DNA from 4 places in the Desulfotomaculum defluvii genome. Region 3 is predicted to be linked to each of the others. Evidence: riboswitches for the same ligand, from Rfam matches in the RefSeq annotation. Region 3 holds a riboswitch; each other region holds the start of a gene.
What was found. Region 3 has a riboswitch for cyclic di-GMP ahead of ACYQ03_RS04295 (hypothetical protein). Riboswitches for the same ligand answer to the same signal wherever they lie in the genome.

Region 1: another riboswitch for cyclic di-GMP. It lies ahead of ACYQ03_RS05030 (methyl-accepting chemotaxis protein); the one in region 3 lies ahead of ACYQ03_RS04295 (hypothetical protein).
Region 2: another riboswitch for cyclic di-GMP. It lies ahead of ACYQ03_RS08985 (response regulator); the one in region 3 lies ahead of ACYQ03_RS04295 (hypothetical protein).
Region 4: another riboswitch for cyclic di-GMP. It lies ahead of ACYQ03_RS02995 (HD domain-containing phosphohydrolase); the one in region 3 lies ahead of ACYQ03_RS04295 (hypothetical protein).

Annotation. Positions count from the first base shown of each region.
Region 1 covers NZ_BAAHYV010000006.1:478,684-482,190, reverse strand. The annotation lists gene nhaC (Na+/H+ antiporter NhaC) at 1-453, opposite strand, end outside; gene ACYQ03_RS05035 (Crp/Fnr family transcriptional regulator) at 842-1,531, shown strand; cyclic di-GMP riboswitch class I at 1,924-2,010, shown strand; gene ACYQ03_RS05030 (methyl-accepting chemotaxis protein) at 2,275-2,742, shown strand; gene ACYQ03_RS05025 (chemotaxis protein CheW) at 2,761-3,174, shown strand.
Region 2 covers NZ_BAAHYV010000007.1:393,247-396,753, reverse strand. The annotation lists gene ACYQ03_RS08995 (ArsR/SmtB family transcription factor) at 1-9, shown strand, start outside; gene ACYQ03_RS08990 (permease) at 518-1,522, shown strand; cyclic di-GMP riboswitch class I at 1,738-1,823, shown strand; gene ACYQ03_RS08985 (response regulator) at 1,901-2,290, shown strand; gene ACYQ03_RS08980 (DUF5714 domain-containing protein) at 2,586-3,347, opposite strand.
Region 3 covers NZ_BAAHYV010000006.1:335,598-339,104, reverse strand. The annotation lists gene whiA (DNA-binding protein WhiA) at 1-559, opposite strand, end outside; gene ACYQ03_RS04300 (hypothetical protein) at 773-1,849, shown strand; gene ACYQ03_RS04295 (hypothetical protein) at 1,867-2,124, opposite strand; cyclic di-GMP riboswitch class I at 2,165-2,246, opposite strand; gene ACYQ03_RS04290 (hypothetical protein) at 2,305-2,940, opposite strand; gene ACYQ03_RS04285 (tyrosine-protein phosphatase) at 2,959-3,507, opposite strand, start outside.
Region 4 covers NZ_BAAHYV010000006.1:50,353-53,859, forward strand. The annotation lists gene ACYQ03_RS02985 (Na/Pi cotransporter family protein) at 1-1,145, opposite strand, end outside; gene rlmH (23S rRNA (pseudouridine(1915)-N(3))-methyltransferase RlmH) at 1,425-1,904, shown strand; cyclic di-GMP riboswitch class I at 2,023-2,107, shown strand; gene ACYQ03_RS02995 (HD domain-containing phosphohydrolase) at 2,412-3,507, shown strand, end outside.

The sequences.
Region 1 (3,507 bases), 140 kb from region 3:
TAATGGGTAACCAAGTGCTTGACCAACACCCATTAAAGCAATACCAACTGTTCCTATGGTCCCAAATGATGTCCCAGTCATGGTAGAAGCAACCACGCACAATAAGAAAGTTGAAACAAGAAAACTAGATGGAGATATAAGTTTAAGACCCCAATAGATGATAGTTGGAATAGTCCCCCCAAGAATCCATACACCTACCAACATACCCACAACTATCAAAATAAAAATAGCAATATTAACCCGATACACAGACTCGAACATACCTTCTTGCAAAGTTTTCCATGAGTAACCAAAGTATTTGCCAAATAAACAAGCGATTACTGTTGCAATAATCAATGCAAGTACAGCAGGTAATTTTGCAATAACTGTGCCCCATAATATAAACATTACAGGGATTACAAATGCCATAGTGGCTTCAGACAAACTTGGTTTTCTTTCACTACCATCTGCCAATATGCTCAACCTCCATCTCAATATATCTACCAAAAATGAACAATAAACTCATAACCAATTATGCTTACGGATATTCAACAGCACCGCAGTGCCTTACGGTGACCTAAATAGCTACCTCTTGCATTATTAGGCACAAAAGTTAAAACTATCCCTCCTAACTGTGGTTTTGTGTAACTTTTCAACAAACACCAGATTCCATGCATGGTTTCCTCTTAGCTATTATGATAAGTAAATTACCTGATTAAGTCTGTTGTCATATTTACAAGTTAATTATTTTTTGAGATAATTTACTTTTTTAGAATACACATTAGCATTTACATTGTCCGATTTGACAAAACATAGTATACTTTTCATGTGCATTAGCTATATCAGAGGGGACATAATAACTATGAATACAAAATTAGAATTATTAGGCTCTCCGTGGATATACACAGACCAGCAAATTCAATGGGATAGTGTCTTGAGCAAAGGAAGAGTTAAGCAAGTTAAAAAAAAAGGTATTATTATAGATGAAGGTAAACTGATTGACTGCCTTTATTATTTAAAAAATGGACGGGTTAAAACCGTTGCAATTAGTCCTTCAGGACATCAGAAAATTGTCTGGTATATTGATTCAGGTTGTATTTTTGGCGAGACACCCTTTTTTAACCAGAAACCATGTGACTATAGTTTTGTTGCCCTTACTGATTGTGAAATCTATGTATTCCCTAAAGAAGTGGTATTACAAGAAATAATTGCGAAACACCCCGATCTTACCATATCTATTATCCAAATGTTATCAAGGAAAGTTCATATTTTATCAACACAAGTAGAAGATTTCACATTCAACAAACCAATCGTACGTGTGGCCAAACTAGTCTACCTGCTGCACCAAGGACATAATCTTACAGATAAAAAAGGTACCCCAATGATTCCCCTTACACAGGAAGACATAGGGGGTGTTTTAGGAATGCACCGGGTTACTGTAAACCAAGCACTAAAACGTTTAAAGGAATTACATGCATTAGAAGATCACACGCGTCATGTTATAGTAAAAGATCTAGATATATTGAAAGGAATATTTAGCAAAATAGACTAAGATAGGTTGTAGCTTCTTAAATGCTTAAAGGTACATGGAGTCAGGGCTGCAAATATTGCATTTTTTTATAAATAATGCAATATTTGCAGCCCTGATTCCGTATTATGAATTGGTAAGACCTATGCTGAAGAAAAAACACCCTGTTTGAGGACTTTGCTGAAGAATAGCTTGGACTGTACAAGGATGCTTTATAATATGGGAATTAATTTCAGTGGAGAACTATAACTGATTATCATATTTTCTTTCTGGTCAGTTGTTCACACATCACACGTAATAGGAACAGACTAAAATTCTAAGATCCTAACTAATAAAATTAACATCTTTTTCGTAAATTGCAAATACTCGTAAAATAATGTATTATTAGCTTATTATTTATCATAATTTGTCAAAAAATATAGAAACGGCAAACTTAACGAAAGTTAGGGACGCAAAGCCTTGGGTCTAAGCCTATTAATAGGTATGATTGCCAGGTTGCCTATACATATGGTGTTTTTACAGTGTAAAGGTAATTGTGTCTTGGTTTGCCCTTCAAATACAAATTTGATGGTTTTTTTTATGATATTACCAACCCCACACATCTCTTTATCCTGATTTTAGATCCAAATCCTGTTCTCAAAAGTTTTTCCATTCAGTTATCTATCGGGGTCAAACCTCCGCATAAAACAACGAACTAATCTTGCTCTAAATATAGATTTAGGTGTTTTGTAAAAATTAAAGGTCATATTCAATTTTTATCATAGCCAGTGACCAGCAGGGATCATGAAAGTTTATTTTGTAATAAAAATCAAAAGATCAGAGCAGAGGTTTCACAAAACCAACACCTATTAAATAAAGAAATAGAAAATGTACAGTCTCTTTCAGCTCAAATTAATGAAGTACTGGCTTTTATTAAACAGATAGCCGATGAAACTAAAATGCTAGGTCTGAATGCAGCAATTGAGGCAGCACGCTCAGGCGAAGCAGGTCGAGGTTTTGAAGTTGTAGCCCAAGAGATTAGAAAACTATCTGATGAATCTAAGCAAACAGTTATAAGAATACGAGATTTAACAACTAACATACAAAAGTCAGTTCATAAAACACTGGAATCTTCCAGCTCTACTTTAAGCACTACCGAACAACAAGCAGCTGCAGTTCAAGAGGTAAATGCAAGCGTTGAAGAAATAATGGCACTATCCGAGCAACTTAGTAAACTATCTAATGATGAATTATAAAAGGATGGTGTTTCAATAATGGCCAGAACTAAAGCTGTAATATTTGAGATTAGTAATATTAAGTACGGAATAGACATAATGTCCTCCCAAGAAATTATTAAGCTTCAAAAAATAACTCCTATTGCTGGCACATCTGGTGTTATTGAAGGGGTTATCAGTTTAAGAGAAAAGGTTATTCCCGTGGTAAGATTAGGACGGTATTTAGGTTTACCAGAAGGTGAATTTACTGAAGACACTAGAATAATTATTTCTGATGTCAGTAATCGTAAGTATGGCTTAATAGTTGATAACGTATGTGAAGTAGAGGATTTCCAGGATGATGAAATACAACAGGTAGAACTAAAGGTTGGAAGTAATCAATATATTAAAGGTATCGTTAAAAAAGGTGAAGAGTTATGGTTAATCTTAGACATTGACAAATTTAGTTTTTAGTTAAATGGTTATTAAACAAAGCCAAGCGGTCGGAAAGATCTCTTGGCTTTTAATTTTGAAGATACCTAGTTAGTACCAAGCACATTAGATTCAACAACTCCCCCTTTGTGTCTTTCAGAAAACTATATTAAGTTCTGATAATATGCTAGTTTGCCTTATTTTAGATAAAATACCTGCCCTGCCAAATATAAACTTATGTTACCCAAAATGATGTTATGTTCACTAATATAATTGTTTAGTCATGATATGGGCTAGTCCCCAATTATTAATTTTGAGTTCTTATAACCTCTTTTAAGTATTGTTCCAACTATGTCTAAAAAATTTAGTCTTGTA
Region 2 (3,507 bases), on a different contig from region 3:
GATGAATAAGGAGAATTTCTCCATATGGCTGCCTTTGCAGCGATCATTGGTCCCCTGATTGAGGTTCCGGTGGGGATCGCTCAGGTGGTGCGGTAAAATAACAGTCTCTTTAAAAATATCAACCCCGGAAAAGAACTTTACTCTGTTCTCTACTGGGGTTTCATTTCGTTTGCCCTGGCAATCATTAAAACTTAACTAGCCAAGCTATCTTCTAAAAGTTTAGCCAGCCTGGGAGCCAGCATTGGCTGAATCCTGTTGACCTGCATGGTTCTGTCTAGCATCTGTCGGACTTGCCTATGGTGTCAACCCTTGGCAAATGATATTGACAAATCTTCATTTTAAGCTTAATATTCATATATAATTATATTTGCATATATCAATTGGGTTCAGAAAGGAGACGGCTACCAATTCGTTAACCCAAGTCTTTAGAACTTGCTGATTAAACAAGGCTTAGGAATTGCTTTAGGCAGTAAAGCTTTTATTTGTCGGCTCAAAGAAAAGTTAAGGGGATGATTTCATGTTTATATTTGACTGGTTAAATAGTCATCTGCTAAAGATGGAGTGGCTCTCCAACCTAGTCAAGACCTTAGTGGAACAGGTATTTGGATTAAGCATTCAAGGACGTTTGGGCGGCAGTATTCATTTTTTCATCTATGATGTGATCAAAATATTTATCCTTCTATCTGTACTTATTTTTGCAATTTCCTATATCCAAAGTTTCTTTCCACCCGAAAGGACCCGTAAAATACTAGGAAGATTCAATGGGATTACAGCCAATACGCTGGCCGCTTTATTAGGCACTGTTACCCCCTTTTGTTCCTGCTCTTCCATTCCGCTTTTTATCGGCTTTACCAGTGCCGGGCTTCCGATTGGCGTGACTTTCTCCTTTTTAATTTCTTCCCCGCTGGTGGACTTGGCATCTGTCCTGTTGCTCGCCAGCATCTTTAATTGGAAGATTGCCATTGCCTACGTGGTCGTTGGACTGATACTTGCTGTAGTAGGGGGCACCGTTATCAGTAAAGCCAAGATGGAGGAATATGTTGAATCCTTTGTTTTCGGCAATCAAATAGCTGAGGTTGAGGAAGAGGAATTAACAACTCGTGCCAGATTGGAATTTTCAAAAAGCCAAGTGAAAGACATTGTTAAAAGAGTATGGCTCTATATTCTAATTGGGGTGGGGATTGGAGCCGCCATCCATAACTGGATACCGGATCATATCATCAGTGCGGTACTAGGACAGGATAAATGGTATTCCGTGCTCTTGGCAACAATAGTAGGTGTGCCAATGTACGCCGATATCTTTGGTACACTGCCCATTGCCGAAGCCCTCGTTTTGAAAGGAGTTGGAATAGGAACCGCTTTATCATTCATGATGGCAGTAACCGCCTTATCCCTTCCTTCGATGATTCTGCTTAAAAAGGTAGTCAAAACAAAGCTTCTAGCCGTATTTTTTGGGGTTGTAACCATTGGCATCCTCATCATCGGCTATACCTTTAACGCCTTTGGCCATCTGCTAGTATAATACACTCAAAACTGAAATAACCACGACTGGGAAGTCGTGGTTATTTTTATGTTAAACAATCTATGTTCTCCAATTTATTGGAACTCTCCAATATTCCTCCTGGTAAACTCCATTCCCAAACAGGACCATAGCCCTGCATAAATATGACTTATTTCCTGTTAACTCTATAACATAGGACTGATATATATATACTTAGAGTCCCAAAAGTTTTTATAATCTGAAAAAGGCAAACTTAGTGAAAGCTAAGGACGCAAAGCCACGGGTCTAAGGTATTAGTTGCTAAGATAGCCGGGTTGCCAGGAAAAGGAAAAATAGGTTCCTTAAGATTCCCTGGCCTTCCTTTGGGATTTTTTATTTCTAGGGAAGGGGAATAGGGTTATGAGAATAAGCTCAATCCTTTTAATTGATGATGATGATTTTCACAGTCTTTCTATATCAGTAGCTTTATCAAATTGCAATCTTAAAGTGGACATGGCAAGGTCATTGGCTGAAGGGCACAGGATACTTATTGATAAAAAGCCGACTGTAGTTATCTTTGGAGCTGGTATGACTGATAATATCTCACTAAATCAGAGTCTCAAGTATTCAAGTATTTTGAATAGGAAATATCCCGGAATTAAAATAATCTTTATTACTAAAAAAGCCTATAAACAAACGGTTTATAAAGTCTTCAACACCGGGTGCAATTCAATACTTTGTTGGCCTCTAAATTTTTCAAGGCTGCTTAGAGAAGTGGTAGAAGATACCTCGGCAATTCAAAGAGCCTAAATGCTAATAATATATATTTTTTTATCGTTACTTATAATGACGGGGTATAAAGGAAGGTTTTAAACAAACATAAAAACGACACATGTAGAGCATAGCTCGTAAATCTGATTACGGAATATGTTATACGTGTGTTTTTTTATGTTATAGGAAGCATACGCTCAAAGCTTTCATATCTTACTTCAACCAATTGAACAGCCCCATATAAACTATCCGGGGCATCTTAGCAGACTTTTGAAAATCCGACAACTGATTATTATACCTAATACTGGAAGAATTAAATAGGATATGTCCTTTCTTAATCCTGATAATATTGGCATCCTTCTTTTCTACAGCCGTGCGGATGCCGTTTGCTATCACCGCAGACCAACTCCATAGTACAGGGTAGGGCAATTTTTAGATATTCCTTTACGAGTTGGCAGCTTAAAGTTAAAGCCGTCCGTACAAAATTTTTACAACAACATGGGCCAGTTTGATTTGCTATGGTTTCAATAACCCGAGACACAACAATCATGGTAGTGGCAGTTTCCTTATCTTTTGGACAGGCGGCACCCAAAATAACGCTAAAGCAAGCCCCAATAGCAGGAGCTACGCCGCAAATACCAGTTAAGCCACAATAGGCTCCTATAGCCTGTTTTCTTGTTCGGGTCAGAGCTTCGACGATTTGGCTGTCTGTGATTTTAATTTCTTCGTTGTTTTTAATTGCTGCCAAAAGAGCTCCCGCAGCAATCCATGCATGTTCACAACCCAGCATAGGTATGGGGACTGATTTTATCATCATTTCGGCAATTTCCAATGGATTAGTGCCCTGCGACATGAGAGCCAAATTTAAGATTTTTTCATAAGAATCTTTCCCATGACATTCGTCACAGACATAATGGCCATTTGAACAGCAAACATAGCCAATTTCTTTTCGCCCGCAATATATGCAAGAAAACTCTCTACCAGATTCCAGGTAATCAAGTTTATTTCCACAAATCAAGCAGTTTTCTAAAATATTTTCCTGGTGTTGACCAACACCTTCTTGGGATGGGCCTCAACAGCGTGTCCCGTGTCCCATTCCTTCTATGGTCATTATAACACCCCCCAAATCTCATCTTACTGGGATTAGTGACGCTACCGTTTCATGGCTTGCAACAGCTATATGTTAGGTGCTGCTGTTATGGTAATTATGGATGCGGTGACGACACTTGGTCCGTTACTAAGTGTTATTATTTCAT
Region 3 (3,507 bases):
CTACATACCAGTTTTTCCTGGGGCTAACCTTGGCCGGCAGGGAAAAATGCTGCATCAGTTTTGCTAGATCTTCTGCATGCTTCAGGTTATCAGTAATGATTTCCAAATGATAGGTCCCCTCAGGATTATTAACGGAGCCACCTCCCAAAAAGGCTCCCCTTAGATAGGCCTTGCGGCAGCAATCTCGTGAGATTAAATCCTTGACGATACCCTCTTCAATAAAGCTAAAGCCACCTGCTGCAAAGCCAAGGGCCTTAAATATCTCATCAATACCCGGTTGGGAAGGAATACGAACTAAATAAACATTGTTTTTCCTCAACCGCACCTTACGTCGAACCATAATCTCAGTGGCCAGTCCAAATTGGTTTTTTAAAAGAGTAAATATCTTTCTGGCAACGGCGGCATTTTCAGTGACAATATTTAGGGAAAATTTCTTCATACCATTAATCTGTACACTGCCATCCATCTTAATGAGGGCAGCCAGTTCCGCCAAACGGCAGCATTGTTTATTCCCCACTACCCGCGCCAGTTCATTTTTCGTTACTGCCGAGAAGGACATGTAACCCCTCCACTCCAAAGGATATTATACCACAGTTAAAATGGCACAATATGGCCTGATGCAAATTTTATACCAAAAATATCGTTTTATTAATGGGTTGTTCGACTTTTAAATATTTTGGGTAAAAAACGTCAGCCCCGGAAATGTTTTTTTATAATTAAGTCTTTATTTAGAAATTATTTCCATTTATAATATAGTAGGGAGTGATTAGTTTTGCGAAGAAGTTTTGAACAAATACAAAAAATCATTATTATTTCGGCACTTACCTTAGGCCTTCTAATATCTGTGGGCGGTGTTAGTTATAAGTACTTGTTGGCCAAAGAACCCAATGCCATAACTACCCAAAACATGACTTCAACAGCCGTGTCAGGTAATCTCTACAGTAAACTGCAGCTCAGGCAGCCTATAAATGTAGTGGTTTTTAGCGACCAACAAAGGGTCTCAAAGGAACAGCTTGATCAATTGGCCCAAGAGCTGGCCACAGAACTCGGCTGCAAAGTATTCCTAGCTTCCCCGGTAAGTTGGGACAACTCCGGTTGGAGTACCCTGATGACCTTAAATAATTTTATAGCCAGCGAGCCAGAGGTACCTGATCTGATTTTATTATACCCCAGTACCGGAGACCAGCAAGAAATAAAAGTTAAAGAGTCCCAGAGTATCTATGAAGCTATCCTGCAGACGACTGGTAAAGCTTTTCCCAGGGCTGAAATATTGGTACAGGGCCACAATCTGCCAGGGGCCCTTCAGGAATTGGTTCAACATTATAGCTTGCCTGTGCTAGAAGATGACAGCAGTCTTGCTTTGATAGATCTGTTAAAAAAGAGAGCAGCCTCTGGATTTACCGGAAACAATATTACTAATATAAAACCCCTTTCAGAAATAGAGAAATATTTGTCCTGGCAGCGGATCTACAAAGCTTCCCTTACTCATTTAATGGATAAACCCAATGTCAATGGTAGCTTACCAGTATTGGTTGGTTCTCAAAATGGAGCCTTTGTGGAAAGTATCTTTGCCGGCAATACCATAGGGGTACTGGTGAAGTGTGTGCCCGATGGCGGCATGGCCAGAGTGTATGTGGATAATGAAGGGTACGAAATCATTAACACCTATGCACCTGAGCCTGTAATGAAGTATTTCCTAGTGGCAGATGCCCTAGCTTCGGGTGAGCATCGGGTCAGACTCACTTCCCTTGGTCAAGGTAAATACCCCTCCACCGGAACCAGAATCATTTGGCATGGTTTTGATACAACAGGAAGTAAAGACGCAGCTAAAGGCAAAACCGGGAGCTAGCCCCGGTTTCGCTTTTTCTAAAATAGATTCTTGCATTTTTGAGCAATTTCAATTTGTTTCTCCAGATACTCAATAACAGTGTCCAATTCCCTATTGTCTAAACGTTCAATTTTACGAGATCCCAGAGCAACCTTGATAAAATGCTCTGCCTCGGAGGGCTGATAGCCCTCGTTAACTAATTTCTGTCGTAAGGTTTCTACCTGCTGTAGTCTGGTGCCATGATTACTATTGTCAGAAACAAAAACGCCTCTCAGGGCTTTTAAATAAAATGACACTTGGTAACCTCCCTAAAGCCCCGACCATATATACATTGTTTTCGGCAGCCCGGCCACCCTAGCAAAACCTTAGGTCCGTGGCTTTGCGTCCTACCCTTTCGGGCAGTTTGCCTTTGTCGGAACATATATTATTCAATTCGACATATTTTAATAAATCCTCTTTATTAAAAAAGATTTACCTTATATCTTACTTAGTAATTGTTTTCTACGTTCTTTCTTTTGCTGTTGATAGGTCTGTCGTGCTTGTTCAGGCATGCTACTTTGATAACCGTATTCTTGTAGTTCATTCTCAGCAAAGGCAATGGCTGCATAAACCCGCGCATCACATTGGGCCTCTAGACCCTGGGCCAAATTTAGGTATTTATCAGCCAGTGCACTTTTTGAACCTTTTCTTTGGCCAGAAACAATTTGATGATATTCTCCTTTGGCAGAGGCAATTAACCCTTCTAATTTACCATTGTACTCACCCTGCAAAGAAACTAGTTTCTTTTTTAGTCGGTTTTCAATATCTGCTTTGCTTGGAGCAGCGTCAGATGCTTGGGCAGTACTCTTATTTCCAGGAGAAGCACCCGCCTGTCCTGAACCCGCCTCCATAACTCCAACCCTTTCCAATTGTTCTTCCTGTTCCTTTAACTCTTGCACTTCTGGTAAGGCTGCAAATTCCTCTTTGGTCAGTAACTCAGTTTTTTGTTCTTCTCCGGTTTTAGTATCTAACTCCGAAGTACCATTCAATACAAAACGGTCAAAATATATATAACCTGCAGCTACAATTAAAGTCAAGCAAACAAGGAGAATCCCTAATTTTTTAATTTCCATCACCTCTAGTCCAATGAATTAACGAAACAAGCGGCTAAGCCTCCCTAGCAAACCCTTATCCTTTCTATGTCTAACCCTTTTTCGCTGCTCTGGATAGGGTTCTATATCAGCCTTATTGATAGCTTCCCCATTAATTAGCTTGGTAGGATTACCAATAACCAACTGGTTGGCACGCTCCTCCCCCACCAGTTCCTTAGCCCTTGCCCAGGCCTCCTTCATTTGAAAAGGCCGCCGTATGGTATCGTGGGCATCAGAGGCTATAAAATCTACCCAGCCCAAACTAAGAAATTCTTGGGTTAGTTCCTGTATAGTACTACCGAACCTCCCAGTTAAACTTCCTGCAGTAATCTGCACTAGGCAGCCCTTTTCTATTAACTCATGTAAGACCCGTGGGTTTTCTGCTATCTCCTTATTTCGTTCTGGATGGGCAATAATGGGCTTAATTCCTTTGAGCATGATTTCAAAGATGACTTGACCTGCATAGGCAGGTACAGAGTTTAAGGGGAGTTCAAGAAGCATGTGTTTTTTAAAATCACAAACAGTTAAGGCACTGCCACTACTTAATCT
Region 4 (3,507 bases), 290 kb from region 3:
TCCAAGGCAAGGGTTGAGTGTTTCTTTTCCTTAGTATTTAAAAAATTAATTGCTTCAGAGACTGCATCCCTTGCATATTCACCCATGCGCTGGATTTCTTTCTTTGCTTGTCCCAAAGCGATTGACGGAGAGCGTTCAATAAACATTGGATTTAAATATTTAATATTTGAATCGACAAAAATGTCTTCACCGGGAATAATTTTTATCACGATCCATGCAAGTAATGCTATAAATGGAAATTGAATAATGGTATTAGAAATATTAAAAATACCATGGGCAAAGGCAATTGTCATTTCAGGATTTAAATCCAGAGCTATCTGTAAATAGCTGATCATTTTTGTAAATAGCCCTAAAATAATTAAAAAAATGATTGTGCCAATTATGTTGAACAACACATGAACTGAGGCTACTCTCCTAGCTGATACTGAAGCACCGATGGAAGCTAAGACGGCGGTTATAGTTGTCCCAATATTATCCCCAAATAAAACTGGTAGGGCCGCATTCAAACTAATAGCTCCTTGCGAGTATAATTGCTGTAATATCCCGATTGTTGCACTGGAACTTTGAACAATAACTGTAAATACTGTACCTACCAATACACCAAGCAAGGGGTGATCACTCATATTAAGCGTTAGTTGTTGAAACTCTTCTAAAGACCTAAGTGGCTTCATACCACTGCTCATTAGTTCTAAGCCAAAGAACAATGCCCCAAATCCAAAGATAATTTGACCTAAATGGCTTATATTCTTGCTGCGGAAAAAAAATAGGAGAAAGGAACCCAATGCAATAATTGGCAGGGCATATTCGCCAAGGTCAATCCCGATAATAAAAGCGGTGACAGTGGTACCAATATTTGCCCCCATAATAACACCAATGGCCTGTCTAAGTGTCATGAATCCTGCACTAACCAATGCTACAGTTAGCACGGTGGTACCTGAACTGGACTGAATTAATATCGTAATAAACATGCCGGCTAACACACCCATCAAAGGGTTTGTTGTAAAACGGTCTAAAATGTCTTTTAATCGATCTCCTGCTGCCGCCTGAAGACCATCCCCCATGTATTTAATACCAAATAAAAAGATACCCAGACCTCCCAAAAACTCAAACAGCATTTCCTGAATATTAAAGTCCAATAATATCACACCTTTATTTTTTGCTATTACCTCTGCTTATTGTTTAGGTGAAAACCTTATCCTATATTGTTACTCTATTTTCATTGCCTATGCTATTCTTTTTTAACAAACAATAGTAAAGGGATATACTTGCAAAAAAGTAGATATTAATTTAACATGGCTATAGTTTAAAATATCATAACTTTCATAATATAATTGCCATAAAAAATGATTTGGCTGCCAAGTAGAGATGGAGTTAATAGATTAGAATAACTAACAAATGGAATTATAAGATAAGGTTGTTGATTTATGAAGATTACTGTCCTATGTGTTGGGAAGCTTAAAGAGAAATATCTGGTAGAAGGAATTAAAGAATACACTAAGCGTATGACACCCTTCGCCAAGGTTGAGATAATAGAAGTGGCTGATGAACCCTGCCCGGATAATGCCTCCCAGGCCCTTGAAGAAAAAATCCGCCAGAAGGAGGCAGACAAATTATTAAAAAAGTTACGACCAGATACCTTTTTAATTATTTTGGACCTAAAGGGTAAAATGCTGTCCTCCGAAGAAATGGCCAGAAAAATCCAAGACTTAGCTATCTCCGGCAAAAGCGACATAACCTTTATCATCGGAGGCTCCATCGGTCTGGCCCCGACACTTGTCCAACGGGCTAACCTCCTCCTATCCTTATCTAACCTTACCTTTCCCCACCAATTAGTAAGACTGTTGTTAATGGAACAGATCTACCGTTGGTTTAAGATAATACACAATGAACCATACCATAAATAACGGCGAAAAAATCCGGCATCTTTATTTTGGCGGCTTAGAAAATTATTGGTTTGGATTTCAATTTTCCCAGGGGTTTGTTGAATATATGTTCGAAAAATGATAAGCTTACTAAGGTACATTATTCCAAGGATAACTTATCGAAAGATAAGGACGTGAAACCATGGGTGTAAAACCGTGAGGGTTATGATCGCCGGGTTACCAAATAAGAAAAGGATACTATCTAAAAGGTAATCTAAGGTAGTATCCTTTTTAGTATTAAAAACTATAAGTTGAGTGTTAAGCTTTTATTCTTCTAGATGCTCTAAAAATAATTATCTGGATTTTTGTTTAACATTTTTTAAATATTATGATAAAATTTTGACTTGCTCTATTAGAATTGCACTAACTAGTTATCAACTGTATTTCCAGTTACCTATGTGTTTATCACTACCTAAGTACTACATTAACTCCAATTAGAATTATTATAATAAGTCCTGAGATTATGAACTAGATCTGGGGAGGATGTACATGGTAGACAAGCATAAGGCTGACCCAGTGCCTCTTTTTAAATGGATATGGAGATCATTCCTAAGGACTGCTTTGATTCCCTTACTTATGGTTGAACTTGTTTTTGTAGGAATTTATTTTTACTCAAGTGTCTGGAGTAAACAAGAGAATATCATAGTAATCAGAGAAACTGCGAGGAATGAACTGAAAGATATTTCTCAACAACAAGCAGATATCATTGAGCAGCAGATGATCAGGGTTCAACACCTAACAGAATTCTATCAAAGACAAACCGCCATAGCTTTAGCAAAACCTGCTAGTTTAAGCAAAGAAGATGCCAAGAGGCTGGCCTATGATAAATCTGGAGCCTATTATACCACTAGGGATAAAACTTCCGGTGGGGTTGCAGTTTACTATTCTGGATATGTTACGGTGGGGGAACTAGAGAGGCAAAAGGTTGCTAAACTATTAACATTAGAGCCATTAATGAAGGATATCCTGCACACAGAAAAATTAGTTGATTCTTTATACTTTAACTCCTTTGACTCATTAAACGTTATCTACCCCTATTTTGAAGTACTCAAGCAATATCCCCCTAAAATGAATATACCAACCTATAACTTTTATTATCAGGCAGACCTTCAAAATAACCCAGATAAAAAGATTAAATGGACAGAGGTCTATCTAGACCCAGCGGGACACGGTTGGATGACCTCTTGTATAGCTCCGGTATACAAAGGGAACTATTTGGAGGGTGTTGTCGGCATAGACATAACGGTAGATACTATTATTAACCGTATTTTAACCCTACAAATCCCTTGGCAGGGTTATGGTATACTCCTGAGCCAAGAAGGTAAAATTCTTGCTTTACCTAAACAGGGAGAAGAGGATTTTAACCTTAAAGAACTAACGAACCATCATTATACTGAGACTGTCAAGAGAGATATGACAAAATCTGAGACCTTCCGCTTAAGTCAACACCCAGAGCTCAATAAATTTAGTGATGAAGTTAATAGTAAAGCAACTGGACTAACAAACGTGAAACTTAGGGGTAAACAATACCTGGTTTCATGGTCCACCGTTCCCGAAACCAATTGGAAACTTTTAATCCTTGCTC